DNA from 4 places in the Citrobacter sp. FDAARGOS_156 genome. Region 2 is predicted to be linked to each of the others. Evidence: predicted binding sites of a transcription regulator. Region 2 holds the regulator's gene; each other region holds the start of a gene.
What was found. The regulator CRP, encoded in region 2, controls carbon source genes, mostly activating them, when cyclic AMP is high. The targets are predictions, from matches to a motif close to ATGTGANNNNNNTCACAT.
Positions count from the first base shown of each region.

Region 1: the regulator CRP is predicted to act here: its motif matches at 2,712-2,729, upstream of idnD (L-idonate 5-dehydrogenase).
Region 3: the regulator CRP is predicted to act here: its motif matches at 1,677-1,694, upstream of uxuA (mannonate dehydratase).
Region 4: the regulator CRP is predicted to act here: its motif matches at 2,490-2,507, upstream of AL515_RS16945 (YfcZ/YiiS family protein).

Region 1 covers NZ_CP014030.2:908,016-912,307, forward strand. Annotated here, with positions in the region: gene idnT (gnt-II system L-idonate transporter) at 1-707, opposite strand, end outside; gene idnO (gluconate 5-dehydrogenase) at 831-1,595, opposite strand; gene idnD (L-idonate 5-dehydrogenase) at 1,607-2,650, opposite strand; gene idnK (gluconokinase) at 2,868-3,389, shown strand; gene ahr (NADPH-dependent aldehyde reductase Ahr) at 3,420-4,292, opposite strand, start outside.
Region 2 covers NZ_CP014030.2:4,572,517-4,576,808, forward strand. Annotated here, with positions in the region: gene AL515_RS22675 (hydrolase) at 1-107, shown strand, start outside; gene AL515_RS22680 (YheU family protein) at 104-322, shown strand; gene AL515_RS22685 (phosphoribulokinase) at 376-1,245, shown strand; gene AL515_RS22690 (OsmC family protein) at 1,344-1,748, opposite strand; gene crp (cAMP-activated global transcriptional regulator CRP) at 2,055-2,687, shown strand; gene AL515_RS22700 (YccS/YhfK family putative transporter) at 2,739-4,292, shown strand, end outside.
Region 3 covers NZ_CP014030.2:3,273,790-3,278,081, reverse strand. Annotated here, with positions in the region: gene AL515_RS16155 (CobW family GTP-binding protein) at 1-1, opposite strand, end outside; gene AL515_RS16150 (mannitol dehydrogenase family protein) at 121-1,587, opposite strand; gene uxuA (mannonate dehydratase) at 1,790-2,980, shown strand; gene pdxR (MocR-like pyridoxine biosynthesis transcription factor PdxR) at 3,051-4,292, opposite strand, start outside.
Region 4 covers NZ_CP014030.2:3,454,706-3,458,997, reverse strand. Annotated here, with positions in the region: gene mlaA (phospholipid-binding lipoprotein MlaA) at 93-848, shown strand; gene fadL (long-chain fatty acid transporter FadL) at 909-2,240, opposite strand; gene AL515_RS16945 (YfcZ/YiiS family protein) at 2,612-2,896, shown strand; gene fadI (acetyl-CoA C-acyltransferase FadI) at 3,073-4,292, shown strand, end outside.

The DNA of each region.
Region 1 (4,292 bases), 1.1 Mb from region 2:
ATCAGTATGACCGGGATAACCGCCGCAAAGATACTGTTCCAGAACGACGGCATCTCTTCTTCGGTGAACAGATGCGGGTTGAATAATCCTTCCGGCGGCGCTTTCTCAAAGCGGGTCAGCAGCTTAGAAAACAGCGGCCCGGCGACAATCACCGTCGGGATAGTAATAATAAATCCGTACAGCAGGGTGGTACCGAGATTGGCCTCGAAAATGGTGGCAATCGCGGTCGGCCCCGGGTGAGGCGGCAGAAAACAGTGGGTCACGGACAGCGCGGCGACCATCGGTACGCCAACATACAGCAGCGGCAGGCCGGACGAGGCCACCACCGTAAACACCAGCGGTAGCAGCAGAACAAAGCCGACTTCGAAGAACATCGCCAGACCGACAACCAGACCGGTGATTACCAGCGCCCACTGCACGCGCTTTTTACCGAATGTGCCAATCAGCGTGGTGGCGATGCGCTGAGCCGCGCCGGTATCGGAAATCAGCTTGCCGAGCATTGCGCCGAAGCCGAGGATCATCGCCAGCCCGCCAAGCGTGCCACCGATCCCGTTTTGTATTGAGTGCAGAACGGCCTGTGCATCCATCCCTTCGGCAAAACCAACGACCGCCGCCACCAGGACCAGAGCAATAAAGCCGTTAACTTTAAAGCCAATCATCAGGACCAGGAGCAGCGCGACGCCTGCCGCAATTATTATTAATGGCATAATCGTTTCTCTTATATCCCCGTCATCCTTCAAGCTGCAGGTGTGTTGGCTGCAACTCGAATTATTCAGGGGGGAGCCAAAAATGCAGCGCCTGGGCGCTGCGTGATGTTGCGTTGTGTGGTATCAGACGGCGACCAGCATGCCGCCATCGACAAACAACAGGTGTCCGTTAACAAAATCGGATGCTTTAGAAGAGAGGAATACCGCTGCGCCGATCAGCTCCTGTGGATCGCCCCAGCGCGCGGCTGGCGTACGTTTGCACAGCCAGGAGGTGAAGGCTTCATCCTCTACCAGCGCTTTGGTCATTTCGGTTTTGAAGTAGCCCGGCGCGATCCCGTTGACCTGGATATTGTGGCGTGCCAGCTCAACACACATCCCGCGGGTAAGCATTTTCACCGCGCCTTTCGAGGCGGCATACGGCGTGATGGTGTCGCGGCCCAGTTCGCTCTGCATGGAGCAGATGTTGATGACCTTCCCGGCCTGACGTTCCACCATGCGACGCGTTACCGCCTGGGAGACCAGGAATACCGCCGTCTGGTTCACGGCAATCACATCGTTCCAGTCCTGCTCCGGGAACTCGGTAAACGGATGGCGACGCTGGATACCGGCGTTATTCACCAGCACATCAATTTGGCCAATGTCTTTTTCGATATGGTCGATGGCGGCATCAATGTCTTGTTTATGCGTAACATTGAACGGCGCGGCCACGGCGCGGATCCCTTCCAGCTGCAGTTTGGCGACGGCGGCCTCCGCGCGCTCCGGCGTAATGTCATTGACGATAATCTGCGCGCCATATTTACCCAGCCCGGTCGCCAGTAAATAACCAATACCCTGGGCCGAACCTGTGATCAGAATATTTTTGCCGTCCAGTGAAAAAAGATCGTTCATCATGCTATTCCTTATTTTATGTCTTCGAAAACGAGCTGGACCTTCGCCGCCTGGGTTTTATCCCCGGCGAAGATCAGCGCCTGTTCGAGGTCGGTAAACGGATACTCGGCGCTGAGTAACGGCAGCGGATCGATAACGCTATTTGCCAGCCACGACACCGCGGTGTTGAACTCGGTGGTAAAGCGGAACGAGCCTTTGAGCGCGATCTCTTTGCCGATCAGCATCATCATTGGGAAGTCCGGCACCGCGCCGCCCATGCCGACCTGCACCATAACGCCTTTCGCGCGGGTCACTTCCAGACAGGTGGTGATTGAGGACGGATGGCCGGAGACTTCGAAACTGACGTCGAAGTAGCCTTTCTCTTTTTTCCACTCATCGAGCGAGTCCTGCTGCGGGTTAATCAGCGTGTCGGCTCCCATTTGTTGCGCCAGCGAGAGCGAACGTGAACTGATATCCGCACAGACGATTTCTGCCGCGCCGAGCGTTTTTACCGCGCTGACGATGAGGCAGCCGATAGGCCCAACGCCGGAGATAAACACGCGCTTGCCCTGCAGGTCGCCCGCTTCATGCGCGGCGTGGATCGCGACCGCCAACGGTTCGGCAAAGGCCATGACTTTTTCATCGGCCTCTTGAGGGTAGGGGATGCACTGCGCAGTATCGACAGTTTTAAACTGAGTAAAGCCGCCGTCGACGTGGGGAAAATACATGGCGCTGCCAAAAAAGCGCATTTCCGTACACTGGTTTTCTTCATGCTGCAGACAGTATTTGCAGTGACCGCAGGGCTTCGACGGATTAATCGCCACCGACTGACCTTCATGTAATTCTGTTGAATCGCTGTGCACTACTTTACCAATAACTTCATGGCCTAAAATCATCGGCGCTTTAACGGTAAAATTACCAACTTTGCCTTCCTGATAATAATGTAAATCGGAACCACAAATTCCCCCGCGGGTAATTTGTACCAGCGTTCCTTTATTATTCCATTCTATATTTTGGTCGGTAATGGCAACAGTTTTCTTACCCGCGACAACGCAGGATTGGGTTTTGACTTGCATAAATGCCTCACTGGTCAGGTAGTAACCTCGGCAGCATTTAAACGGTTTTAATTGTTATTATTTGTGACGCAGATCACGCTGAGAAATTGTTACACTACAATGTTACGCATAACGTGATGCGCCCTGTAAATCTGCTCAGTCGCGGCGAAAAAAGGTGAATTCTGCAATGTGGAAGGCGTAGTATCGCGCCATGGAATATGAATCTGGAGTTTTTTCAATGGCCGGGGAAAGTTATATTTTGATGGGCGTTTCGGGAAGCGGTAAATCTTTAATTGGCAGCAAAATTGCCGCAATGTTATCGGCTAAATTCATTGATGGCGACGATCTCCATCCTGCTAAAAATATTGATAAAATGTCTGACGGTATTCCATTAACCGATGAAGACCGACTGCCGTGGCTAGCGCGATTAAATGACGCCTCATACAGTTTATATAAAAAGAACGAGACCGGGTTTATTGTCTGCTCGTCATTAAAAAAACAGTACCGCGATATATTGCGTCAGGGCAGCCCGAATGTGCATTTTCTGTGGCTGGACGGCGACTACGAGACCATTCTGGCGCGCATGCAGCGTCGGGCAGGGCATTTTATGCCAGTGGGATTACTCAAAAGCCAGTTCGACGCGCTGGAGTGCCCGCAGGACGATGAGAAAGATATTGCCCGCATCGACGTGAACCATGACATTGAACATGTGACGGAACAGTGCCGCCAGGCGGTGCTCGCGTTTCGTAACGGGCAATAAGCCCAGCCCCTTGCGGGACTGAGCCCGGCATCAGAAGTCGGCTTTCAGCACCACGCGGTAGCGGGCCTTGCCATCACGCACATGCTGGATTGCTTCGTTAATTTGCGACATCGGGTACAGCTCGGTGGTAGGCGACACCTTGCTGCGCCCGGCAAACTTCATCAGCTTGCGCAGCTCGAATGGCGTCCCGGTCGCCGAACCGGAGATGCTGCGATCCCCAGCAATTAAGGTAAATGCCGGCACCGGCAGCGGCTTCAGCACCGCGCCGACGGTATGGAAGTTTCCGCCGTAGGCCAACGCTTCAAAATAGGGCTGCCAGTCGAGATCGACGTTAACCGTGTTAATGATGAGATCGAACTGGCCCGCCAGCGCTTTTAGCGCATCTGGATCGCGGCTGTTGACCACCTTATCCGCCCCCATCGCCAGCACTTCCTGCTCTTTCGCCGGATTGGAGCTGAATGCGGTCACTTCGCAGCCCATCGCGTGTAACAGCTTAATGGCGATATGCCCCAGGCCGCCGATACCGATCACCCCGACGCGGCTGGTGGCGGTGATATGGTGCATCAGCAGCGGTTTGAACACGGTGATACCGCCGCACAGCAAGGGGCCAGCCGCCGCCAGATCAATGCTCTCCGGTAGCGGGATCACCCACTGCCAGTCGGCTCGCAGCTTCTCGGCAAAGCCGCCGCGATTGAGAATAGTAGGAACGGACCCTTCCAGGCAGTTAATCTGATTACCGTTGATACAGGCGTCACAATGTCCGCAGCTGCGCGCCGTCCAGCCAATACCGACGCGCTGACCAACCTTCAGACCCTTATCCTGCGCCGCGCTGCCGAGAGCTGCCACGCGACCAATCACCTCATGCCCGGCAACCAGCGGATACTGAGAGAACCCCCATTCGTT
Region 2 (4,292 bases):
ACGGCGGCCATGTCGGATTCATTGGCGGTACGATACGCCATCCGGAGATGTGGCTGGAATCCAGAATCCCGGACTGGCTGACAACGTATCTGGAGGCGTCATCATGATCATCCCCTGGCAAGACATCTCCCCGGACGCGCTGGACAATCTGATTGAAAGCTTTGTCTTGCGCGAAGGCACCGATTATGGTGAACATGAACGCTCGCTCGAACAAAAAGTCGCCGACGTCAAACGCCAACTACAATCAGGTGAGGCCATGCTGGTGTGGTCCGAACTGCATGAAACGGTCAACATTATGCCGAGGAAGCAGATTCACGAGTAACCCGTAGCCGCCGGCCGACTTTACTATAATTACAACCATTTCATGGAGTTGTTATGTCTGCCAAACATCCGGTGATTGCGGTAACAGGATCCAGCGGCGCGGGGACCACCACCACCAGCCTTGCGTTTCGTAAAATTTTCGCGCAGTTAAATCTGCGCGCCGCCGAGGTGGAAGGTGACAGTTTTCATCGCTATACCCGTCCGGAAATGGACATGGCGATTCGCAAAGCACGCGATGCCGGGCGGCATATCAGCTATTTCGGCCCCGAAGCTAACGACTTCGGTCTGCTGGAGCAAACCTTCATTGAATACGGCCAGACGGGCAAAGGTCAGTCGCGTAAATATCTGCACACCTACGATGAGGCCGTACCGTGGAATCAGGTTCCGGGGACATTTACGCCCTGGCAGCCGCTGCCTGAACCGACGGATGTCCTGTTCTATGAAGGACTGCACGGTGGCGTTGTCACCCCACAGCAAAACGTGGCCCGGCATGTCGATCTGCTGGTTGGCGTGGTGCCGATCGTAAACCTGGAGTGGATCCAGAAGCTGACCCGCGATACCAGCGAACGCGGGCATTCACGTGAAGCGGTAATGGACTCGGTGGTGCGCTCAATGGACGATTACATCAATTACATCACCCCACAGTTTTCCCGCACGCATATTAACTTCCAACGCGTACCGACCGTCGATACCTCTAATCCCTTTGCCGCCAGGAGCATTCCGTCACTGGATGAAAGCTTTGTCGTGATTCATTTTCGTAATCTGGAAGGCATCGATTATCCCTGGCTACTGGCCATGCTGCAGGGCTCATTCATTTCGCATATCAATACGTTGGTCGTGCCGGGCGGTAAGATGGGTCTGGCGATGGAATTGATTATGCTACCGCTGGTCCAGCGACTGATGGAAGGTAAAAAGATAGAGTGATATGTGGAAAGCGCCGGATGGCGCTTCGCTTATCCGGCCTACGACTCAACATCATCCTGTAGGCCGGATAAGGCAACGCCGCCATCCGGCATCAGCAATTACGCGGCAACGACTTCATAAGAATGGGTAATGTTCACCGCCTTTTCCAGCATCAGAGCTACGGAACAATACTTCTCCGCCGAGAGGTCAACTGCGCGAGACACAGACGCATCTTTCAGGTCGTTACCCGTTACAATGAAATGCAGGTTGATATGGGTGAACAGGCGCGGCGCTTCATCACGACGCTCGGAGGTCAGCTTCACTTCGCAGTTGGTCACATCCTGACGCCCCTTTTGCAGGATCGACACCACATCAATTGCGCTGCAACCGCCCGCAGCCATTAAGACCATTTCCATCGGGCTCGGCGCTTTATCACCAGAGTTACCGTCCATCAAAATTTGGTGGCCTGAGGCGGACTCACCGAGGAAGGTTAACCCCTCAACCCACTTTACACGCGCTTGCATATTTCGTAACTCCAATGTTTCAATTTTCCTGACAGATTACGCGTACATAACAATTCTCGCAATGGAAGGCGACCTGCGTCATGCTGAAGCGAGACACCAGGAGACACACGGCGAAAGCTATGCTAAAACAGTCAGGATGCTACAGTAATACATTGACGTACTGCATGTATGCAGAGGACATCACATTACAGGCCGTCGCACGTATTGACAGCCCCCTTCCCAGGTAGCGGGAAGCACATTTTTGCAAACCCAGAGACAGGTTGTTTTTTGGCTCTGGAGACAGCTTATAACAGAGGATAACCGCGCATGGTGCTTGGCAAACCGCAAACAGACCCGACTCTCGAATGGTTCTTGTCTCATTGCCATATTCATAAGTACCCATCGAAGAGCACGCTGATTCACCAGGGTGAAAAAGCGGAAACGTTGTATTACATCGTTAAAGGCTCAGTGGCAGTGCTGATCAAAGATGAAGAAGGGAAAGAAATGATCCTCTCTTATCTGAATCAGGGCGATTTTATTGGTGAATTAGGCCTCTTCGAAGAAGGCCAGGAACGTAGCGCCTGGGTACGTGCCAAAACCGCATGTGAAGTCGCTGAAATTTCCTACAAAAAATTTCGCCAATTAATCCAGGTCAACCCAGATATTCTGATGCGTCTGTCTTCTCAGATGGCTCGTCGTCTGCAGGTAACGTCTGAAAAAGTAGGCAACCTTGCCTTCCTCGACGTAACTGGTCGTATCGCCCAGACTCTGCTGAATCTGGCGAAACAGCCTGACGCAATGACTCACCCGGACGGCATGCAGATTAAAATTACCCGCCAGGAAATTGGCCAGATCGTTGGCTGTTCCCGTGAAACCGTTGGTCGTATCCTGAAAATGCTGGAAGATCAGAATCTGATCTCCGCGCATGGTAAGACCATCGTCGTCTACGGCACGCGTTAATCCCATCGACATGGCGTGTTACGTAGTAATGCGCCATTTTTGTTTGCTCCGATGTGGCGAAGACTGATTTATCACCCCGAGATCAACTACGCACTACGACAGACGCTGGTGCTATGTTTACCTGTGGCTGTCGGCCTTATCATTGGTCAGCTTCATCTGGGGCTCTTATTCTCCCTCGTCCCTGCCTGCTGCAATATTGCCGGTCTTGATACCCCGCATAAGCGCTTTTTCAAACGCTTAGTGATTGGCGCGTCTTTGTTTGCCGGATGCAGTCTGATCATGCAGTTACTGCTGGCAAAAGATATACCGCTGCCGCTGATCCTCACCGGCCTGACGCTGATTCTTGGTGTAACCGCAGAATTAGGCCCTCTGCATGCGCGACTACTACCTGCCTCGCTTATCGCGGCAATTTTCACGCTCAGCCTGGCCGGGAACATGCCCGTCTGGGAGCCGCTGCTAATCTACGCGCTGGGCACATTGTGGTACGGCCTGTTCAACTGGTTCTGGTTCTGGATGTGGCGCGAGCAGCCGCTGCGTGAATCGCTCAGTTTGTTGTACCGCGAATTAGCCGATTACTGTGAGGCCAAGTACAGCATGCTGACCCAGCATGCCGATCCCGAAAAAGCGCTTCCTCCCCTGCTGGTGCGCCAGCAAAAAGCGGTGGATTTAATTACCCAGTGCTATCAGCAAATGCATATGCTGTCGGCGCATCGCAACAACGATTATAAGCGCCTGCTACGTGCCTTTCAGGAGGCGCTCGATTTACAGGAACATATTTCCGTTAGCCTCCACCAGCCGGAAGAGGTGCAAAAGCTGGTCGAACGTAGCCACGCCGAACAAGTGATTCGCTGGAATGCGCGCACCGTCGCCGAACGCCTTCGCGTACTGGCCGATGATATTTTGTATCACCGTTTGCCGACGCGTTTTTCAATGGATAAACAAATTGGCACGCTGGAGAAAATCGCCAACCAACATCCGGACAATCCGGTGGGTCAATTTTGCTACTGGCACTTCAGCCGTATTGCCCGTGTGCTACGCACCCAGCGACCACTGTATGCCCGGGATTTAATGGCTGACAAGCAGCGTCGGCTGCCGCTGATCCCTGCCCTGAAAAGCTATCTGTCGTTGAAATCCCCGGCGCTGCGTAATGCCGGACGCATCAGCGTCATGTTGAGCATTGCCAGCCTGATGGGCAGCGCCTTACACCTGCCAAAACCCTACTGGATTTTGATGACAATCCTGTTCGTCACGCAAAATGGCTATGGGGCGACCCGGGTACGTATTTTACACCGTTCAGTAGGGACGCTAGTCGGCCTGGTGATCGCCGGCGTCACACTGCACTTTCATATTCAGGAAGGTTACACGCTGGCAGGCATGCTGCTGATAACCCTGGTGAGTTATCTGACCATCCGCAAAAACTACGGCTGGGCTACCGTCGGCTTTACGGTCACCGCGGTATATACCCTGCAACTGCTGACGCTGAACGGGGAACAGTTTATCGTGCCGCGGTTTATCGATACGGTCACTGGCTGCCTGATCGCCTTTGGCGGAATGCTCTGGCTGTGGCCGCAGTGGCAGAGCGGTTTGCTGCGTAAAAACGCCCAC
Region 3 (4,292 bases), 1.3 Mb from region 2:
CGCTTACTCCAGATTCATAAATTACCGTAATGGCTTTTAACAATCCTGGCGAAAAACGGGGGAAAAGAGAAGCGCAGAGAGGACGAAGACGAACTTCGTCCTGTTTAATGGCAGAAATCGTTAACTTTTTAACGTCTCGATGACCGCCTGATGTGCACCGTATTGGGCGATACGTTGCCAGGCTCGTTCCACGGTATCGATGAATTGTGGGTTCTGCGCGAGGTCAGTGGCAAAGATTTCGTGCAGTGAAAGCAACGCGCTGACGCGTTCTGATTCCGTACTCTGTTCGACGATAGTGCGGATTTTGTCACTCATCGGGTCACGAATATCGATAATTTCACCTGAATCATCAATCCCGCTTACGTAGCGCATCCAGCCCGCAATGCCGAGTGCCAGCAGCGGCCACTCGCTTTGACGTGCTAAATGAACGCGGATCCCGTCCAGCATACGTTGCGGTAATTTTTGGCTGCCATCCATCGCGATTTGCCAGGTTTTATGTTTCAGCGCCGGATTGGCAAAGCGTTCCAGCAGGCTGTCGGCATACTGGTCCAAATCTACATCGGTAATTTGCAGCGTGGGTGCCTGTTCGCTGAGCATCAGCCGGTAAGCGGCTTCACGAAATGCGCTGTCCTGCATACAGTCGCTGATATGCTGGAATCCCGCCAGATAGCCGAGATAAGCGAGAAACGAATGACTGCCGTTCAGCATCCGCAGTTTCATTTGTTCCCACGGCAAGACGTTTTCGACCATCTGGACACCTGCCGTTTCCCATTGCGGACGGCCGCTGACAAAATGGTCTTCAATAACCCACTGAATAAACGGCTCGCAGCTGATTGCGCAAGGGTCTGCCACGCCTAATTCGCGGGCGATTTCATCCAGTGATTCTTCCGTCGCTGCCGGGACAATCCGGTCTACCATGGTTCCCGGGAAACTGACGTGCTCCCGAATCCAGTTAGCCAGTTCAGGTGAGCGTTTCTCCGCCATTCCCAGTACAGCGTTTTTTACCACATGACCGTTGTCCGGGATGTTATCGCAGGAGAGGACGGTAAACGGTTGCAGCCCACGTTGACGTCGGCGGTGCAGTGCTTCAACAATAATTCCGGGCGCGGAGTGCGGTTCAGCCGGTGTCTGCAGATCGTGAATAATACGCGGGTTAGCGATATCGAGTGACCCCGTGGCAGGATCAATACAGTAGCCTTTTTCCGTAATGGTTAACGACACAATAGCGACCTGAGGCTCGCAAAATTTTTCGATAATAGCCGCCAGTGAATCCAGCTTTGCATTCAGGCACTCGTTGACGGCCCCGACGATAATCGGCTGGTTGCCGGCCGCACCTTTTTCCAGCACGGTAAATAAATGATCCTGCTCGCGTAGCTGGCTCATCAGCCGGTCGCCGCTGAACAGGCTGATCTCACAAATCCCCCAGTCTCCACCCTGCGCATTCAGCACCTGGTCGGTCAATAACGCCTGATGGGCGCGATGAAATGCACCGAAACCAAAATGTACGATCCGCGTTTTTAGCTGTTGGCGATCGTACTGAGGCATCACGACATTTTCCGCAAGAGACGCTGAGGCAATAGTCTTCATTAAATACACCTGATTAACCATTAATTAACAATGGCAGTATAAAGTTATATGACAACAAATTGAATTGGTGTGCCTAATTTATCCGGGTAATGTGAGCTGGATCAATCAATGATGGGCGGTGTGTTGATCGTATACCGGATGCCTGTATGGTAGTCGTCATAAAAGTCGTTTAATTTGGTATAACAACTTGTGAGGTGAAGTAATGGAACAAACCTGGCGTTGGTACGGACCAAACGATCCAGTATCGCTTGACGATGTGCGTCAGGCTGGCGCAACGGGTGTTGTGACCGCCTTGCACCACATTCCCAACGGTGAAGTGTGGCCCGTAGAAGAAATTCAAAAGCGCCAGGCTACCCTGGCCGAAAAAGGGCTGACCTGGTCGGTGGTGGAAAGTATCCCTGTTCACGAAGATATCAAAACGCGTTCAGGTCAATATCAAACGTGGATTGCCAACTATCAGCAAAGTATTCGTAACCTGGCGACCTGCGGCATCGATACCGTGTGCTACAACTTCATGCCGATCCTGGACTGGACGCGTACTGACCTTGAATATCAGCTACCGGACGGGTCCAAAGCGCTGCGTTTTGACCAGATTGCCTTTGCGGCTTTCGAGCTGCACATTCTGCAACGCCCGGGAGCTGAAGCGGATTATACCGACGAAGAACAACGCCAGGCGCTGGATTACTTCAATGCCATGAGCGATGCAGAAATTGAAAAGCTGACCCGCAACATTATTGCTGGCCTGCCTGGTGCCGAAGAAGGTTATACGCTGGATCAATTCCGCGCGCGCCTGGCGGAATATGATGGGATCAGCAAAGATGATTTGCGCAATAACATGGCTGTCTTCCTGCGGGCGATTGTGCCTGTTGCTGAGGAAGTTGGTGTACGTCTGGCAGTGCATCCTGACGATCCGCCAAGGCCAATCCTCGGTCTGCCACGTATCGTGTCGACCATTGAAGATATGCAATGGCTGAAAGAAACGGTAGACAGTATCAATAACGGTTTCACCATGTGTACCGGTTCGTACGGCGTGCGCGCCGATAACGATCTGGTAAAAATGATCGAAACCTTTGGCGATCGTATTCACTTCACACACTTGCGTTCAACCTGCCGTGAAGAAAACCCGAAAACCTTCCACGAAGGCGCACACTTGCAGGGCGATGTGGATATGGTATCGGTGGTGGCAGCTATTTTGAGCGAAGAGCAACGCCGTAAGAAAGCGGGTGATTTGCGTCCGATCCCAATGCGCCCGGATCATGGGCATCAGATGCTTGACGATCTGCATAAGAAAACGAATCCGGGCTATTCCGCGATTGGTCGCCTGAAAGGACTGGCAGAAGTTCGCGGCGTGGAGCTGGCGCTGAAAAAAACGCAGTTCCGCGATCTGCTGTAATTCGCCCAACACCAGGCGATAAATTGCCGGATGGCGCTTGTCCCGCCCCCGGCAATACTCAGGTGCGTTGTTATTGCTGTAATAACGCACACCTCTCTTGCTCCAGTACGTTTAATACCTTTCTGAGGTGCGGCACCTGCAGTCCGCCAAAACCAAAGAACATCACAGCATCGGAATTTTTTTGCCGCCACGCTGTTTCTGAGCCGTTTTCAATTTCCTGTAATGTATCAAAGCGCACCCCTGCCTGCAGGCAGCGCTGGCGTAGTTTTGCGATGACGTCAGGCGACCAGTCAATGCGTAATGAGAGATGTAACCCTGCCGTGGCACCATCGATCTTTCCTTCAGGGAACAGGGCTGATAAGCCATCACGCAGTAATGCGAGGCGTGCTGCATAGTTGCAGGCTAGCTTACCGAGATGGGTATAAAACACCTGGTTTTGCATTAACTCGGCTAAAAACTGCTGCAATAACCACTGGCTACCATTGTTGTTCAGCGCTTTCATATTTTGAACGGCGGGCAGCAGCTCATCGGGGCAAACGAGGTAACCGAGACGTGCCCCTGGTCCCAGCGTTTTTGAGAAGGTCCCCATGTAGATAACCCGGTTGTGGTAATCCATGGCTTTCAGTGCCGGAAGGGGATTCTCGCCATACGTAAATACGGCATCGTAATCGTCTTCAATAATCCAGGCGCCCACTCGCTGTGCCCACGTGAGTAATGACTTACGTCGTTCAAGTGACAGAACACTGCCCATTGGATACTGATGAGCAGGTGTCACATAACAAAGCTGGGTTTCAACCTCGGGTAAATTATCGGTGCACAGCCCGTGATTATCCACGGCAATAGACGTAATATCGGCACCATAATAATTAAACAGATGCCATGCGCCAGAATAACAAGGTGATTCGGCGACCACGTGACACTTTTTATTCTGGCTTAGTGCATGATGAATAATGAATATTTGACTGAGCAGTGACAACCCTTCCTGAATTCCATCAGTAATGATGATGTTTTGTGCACTGGTATTAATACCACGGGATAAATTAAGGTATCTGACAATTTGCTCACGCAATGAAAATAATCCATTTGGTGAATGATATCGAGTCAGTAGCTGCTCTTTAAGTACGCTGGGGGCATTATTCCATTTACGCCAGCTTGACCAGGGAAACGCATTGGGGTCAGGGACGCCCATCCGGCAATAGCACTCACGTCCCATTTCAGCGTAAACATCGGTAGAAACACCGGCAGGCTTAGGCTTTATCGGTGGTGAGCCTTCCGCAGATGGCACGTGTGTTGGGGGACTACGCATAGGTGC
Region 4 (4,292 bases), 1.1 Mb from region 2:
TGTTACAATCGCTCACATCTAATCAGGCGGATACATCATCGTTCCGTCATGGATGGCAATCAGCGATAGCCATAATACACAGGGAGACACTTATGAAGCTTCGCCTGTCGGCGCTTGCGCTGGGAACCACACTTTTGGTGGGGTGTGCGAGCTCCGGTACTGAACAGCAGGGGCGTTCGGACCCATTTGAAGGGTTCAACCGTACCATGTACAACTTCAACTTTAATGTGTTGGATCCATACGTTGTTCGCCCGGTGGCTGTAGCCTGGCGTGATTATGTTCCGCAGCCGGCCCGTAATGGTTTGAGCAACTTTACTGGCAACCTTGAAGAACCGGCTGTCATGGTTAACTATTTCCTGCAAGGCGACCCCTATCAGGGGATGGTGCATTTTACCCGTTTCTTCCTCAACACCTTGTTAGGTATGGGCGGGTTTATTGATGTGGCGGGGATGGCGAATCCGAAGTTGCAGCGTGTTGAACCACACCGCTTCGGCAGCACATTAGGCCATTATGATGTCGGTTACGGTCCATATATGCAGCTTCCGTTCTACGGCAGTTTCACGCTGCGTGATGATGGCGGCGATATGGTGGATACGCTGTATCCGGTTCTCTCCTGGTTAACCTGGCCGTTGTCGATAGGTAAATGGACGGTTGAAGGAATTGAAACGCGTGCGCAACTGCTCGATTCTGACGGTCTGCTGCGTCAATCTTCAGATCCTTACATCATGGTGCGTGAAGCTTACTTCCAGCGTCATGACTTTATTGCGAATGGCGGTAAACTCAAACCAGAAGAAAACCCGAACGCAAAAGATATTCAGGATGAGTTAAAAGAGATCGATTCTGAGTAAGGAATTGAGGCAAATAAAAAGGTGAGCTAAAAAGCTCACCTTTTTTACGTCTGATGGAAATCAGAATGCGTAGTTCAGGTTCATGCCGTACAGCCAGGCTTTCCCTTCTGATTCGAAGGAGTACGGGCCTTCTTCGAATTTCACTTTCTGACCGTGCATATAAGAAATGCCGACATCCAATGAAGCATCCTTATTAAACGCATAGGTTGTACCCGCACTCAGCCAGAAGCGATCCTGATCCGGAATAGAGATGGAACGGCGGTTAGCTGGAACTGGGCTATCATCGAAGGCGATACCAGTACGGAAGGTCCAGGTATCATCGTAGTAGTAGGTCGTACCCAGCGCGATGCGGTAAGAATCTTTGAAACCTTCTTCTTTATAGAACAGAGTCTGGCCGTTGTTGCCTTTCGCTTTAAGCTCCTGGAACTGACTCCAACTGGTATATGCCATGCTGTAGTGAACCGCCCACTGTGGCGCAACGCGGTTATAACCTGAGAACTCCCACATTTCTGGCAGATTCAGATCAAGTGATCCGTCGATTGTGTTGCCGTTAGTGCCAGCAGGCAGGCTGGCAAACACCGGGCGCAACTGCGCGGGAATACGGTCCATTGATGGCAGGCTGCTGCGGTAATCACCGTCGAAGTCAACTTTTACTTCCGAACGGTAGGTGAAACCGTAACGGTTATCTTTATCCACTTCATAAAGAATACCGGCGTTCCAGCCGAAGCCCCATTCGTCACCCTTCAGGCGCGCAATCTGCGTATCTGCCGGGTATTGTGCGGCCAGGGCGGGAGGAACCCGGCCACCAGAGCCTGCAACGATCTGCTGCGGCAGATCGCCTGCATAACGCTCAAGCTTCGCTTTGGCATAGACGGCGTTAAAACCGAGACCGAAGCTAAAATGATTATTCAGACGGTAGGCGCCGCTCAGGTTTAAGTTCAGCGTTTCCAGATCGGTTTTTCCGCCCATCGAGCCGGCTGCGTAATTATTGTTAAACTCCGTTGCCAGACCATAATTAGAGGTAACTGACGCCCCCCAACCAAACTGATCGTTAATCGGGGCAACAAAATGCACGTTCGGTATCCAGGCGGTTGGGGCGATATTATCCTGGCTGGCGTCATTACCAATGCGCGAACGTCCGGAAATATCGACATCCGGGTCAACGAAAATCGCACCCGCAGAGAAAGTAGGGCGATCAAACATCATGATCAGCGCGGGGTTACGACTGGCGTTACCAGCATCATCTGCAATAGCGCCTTCACCCGAATATGCCCGGCCAAGGCCAGAGGAAGAAAATTCGTTTAACTGAAAGCCTGCAGACCAGGCCTGTGTGGAGATAATTGCCACTGCGACTGCGAGAGCAGACTTTGTAAACAGGGTTTTCTGGCTCATGACCATAACCTCATAGATTTATTTTTATACAAACTATGTTACATGCCGTAACAGGAGCGCGAAGTGTAGGGTCTGAGGTACCACATAGAAATCAGACCAGTGGCGAGAGTATAGGTCTGACCAGCTGGAATGTTGCAAGTATGTTTATAAATATTTTCAATTCTGATCTAAGAAACGCGATCCAGCTGGCAAAATTGCAGGTGCGCGCACTCACCTGTTTGGGCGATTTTTGTTTTAGATCATTTTTAAGTGTGATTTCGGTCACTTATCGCATTTCGCACAATTAACGACTGGAGAGGCGAATAATGGGAGCGTAAAATGTCCCTATCGTTTATCTGGCACCTCGGGTGCGAATACAGAGGAAATCTACAATGAGTAAATGCAGTGCTGATGAAACCCCGGTTTGCTGCTGTATGGATGTTGGCACCATCATGGACAACTCCGATTGCACCGCTTCCTACAGCCGCGTGTTCGCGAATCGCGCAGAGGCAGAAGAAACGCTGGCCGCTCTGACTGAGAAGGCACGTAGCGTAGAGTCTGAACCTTGCAAAATCACCCCGACTTTCACTGAAGAGTCAGAGGGTGTGCGTCTGGATATCGATTTTGTTTTTGCCTGTGAAGCTGAAACGCTGATTTTCCAGCTGGGCCTGCGTTAATCCCTTCTGCTCATGCCCTTGCCACCGGGTGGCAAGGGCATTTTCGTAACAGTCAGTGACTATTCACTGTGTCATAGCTCTCACTTTCTTTTCTCCTCGCTTGGCTAAATGTAAAAAATTGGTTAAGACTGTGATCAGGTCAGACCACTTATTTTTATTTTTTACAGGGGAGTGTTATGAGTCAGGCTTTATCGCTGGTTACCCGCCAGGGCGACCGTATCGCCATCGTGAGCGGATTGCGTACGCCATTTGCCCGTCAGGCTACCGCGTTTCATGGCATTCCCGCCGTTGATTTGGGAAAAATGGTTGTTGGTGAATTGCTGGCCCGCAGCGAAATACCTGCTGAAGTGATTGAACAGCTGGTTTTTGGCCAGGTGGTGCAAATGCCAGAAGCCCCCAACATTGCCCGGGAAATCGTTCTGGGAACCGGGATGAATGTGCATACAGATGCTTACAGCGTAAGCCGGGCTTGTGCAACCAGCTTTCAGGCCGTGGCAAATGTCGCGGAAAGCCTGATGGCCGGAACTATTCGTGCTGGGATTGCCGGTGGTGCAGACTCCTCTTCCGTTCTGCCTATTGGTGTCAGCAAAAAGCTGGCGCGAGTACTGGTGGATGTTAATAAAGCCCGCACAACCGGGCAACGTCTGAAGCTCTTTTCCCGACTACGCTTGCGCGACCTGATGCCTGTGCCACCTGCAGTGGCTGAATATTCCACTGGTTTACGCATGGGAGATACCGCCGAGCAAATGGCCAAAACCTATGGCATCACGCGTGAGCAGCAGGATGCGCTGGCGCACCGCTCTCATCAGCGCGCAGCTCAGGCCTGGTCTGAAGGAAAACTCGCAGATGAGGTGATGACGACCTACACTCCCCCCTTTAAAGATCCTTTTTCAGAAGATAACAATATTCGCGGTAACTCGACGATGGCGGATTACGCGAGGTTGCGTCCGGCATTTGACAGAAAACACGGTACCGTTACGGCGGCTAACAGCACTCCGCTGACGGATGGCGCAGCCGCCGTGATTATGATGACGGAGTCGCGTGCGAAAGAGTTAGGGCTGGTACCGCTGGGATATCTGCGTAGTTTTGCCTTTACCGCCATTGATGTCTGGCAGGACATGCTGTTGGGGCCGGCGTGGTCAACGCCGCTTGCCCTGGAGCGTGCAGGCTTAACCATGGCGGATTTAACGCTTATTGATATGCATGAAGCCTTTGCCGCACAAACGCTGGCGAACCTCCAGTTGCTGGGCAGCGAGCGTTTTGCCCGCGAAGTGCTGGGGCGCTCCCACGCCACTGGCGAAGTCGATGACAGTAAATTTAACGTGCTGGGTGGCTCAATTGCCTATGGACACCCCTTTGCTGCCACCGGTGCGCGCATGATCACTCAAACCCTCCA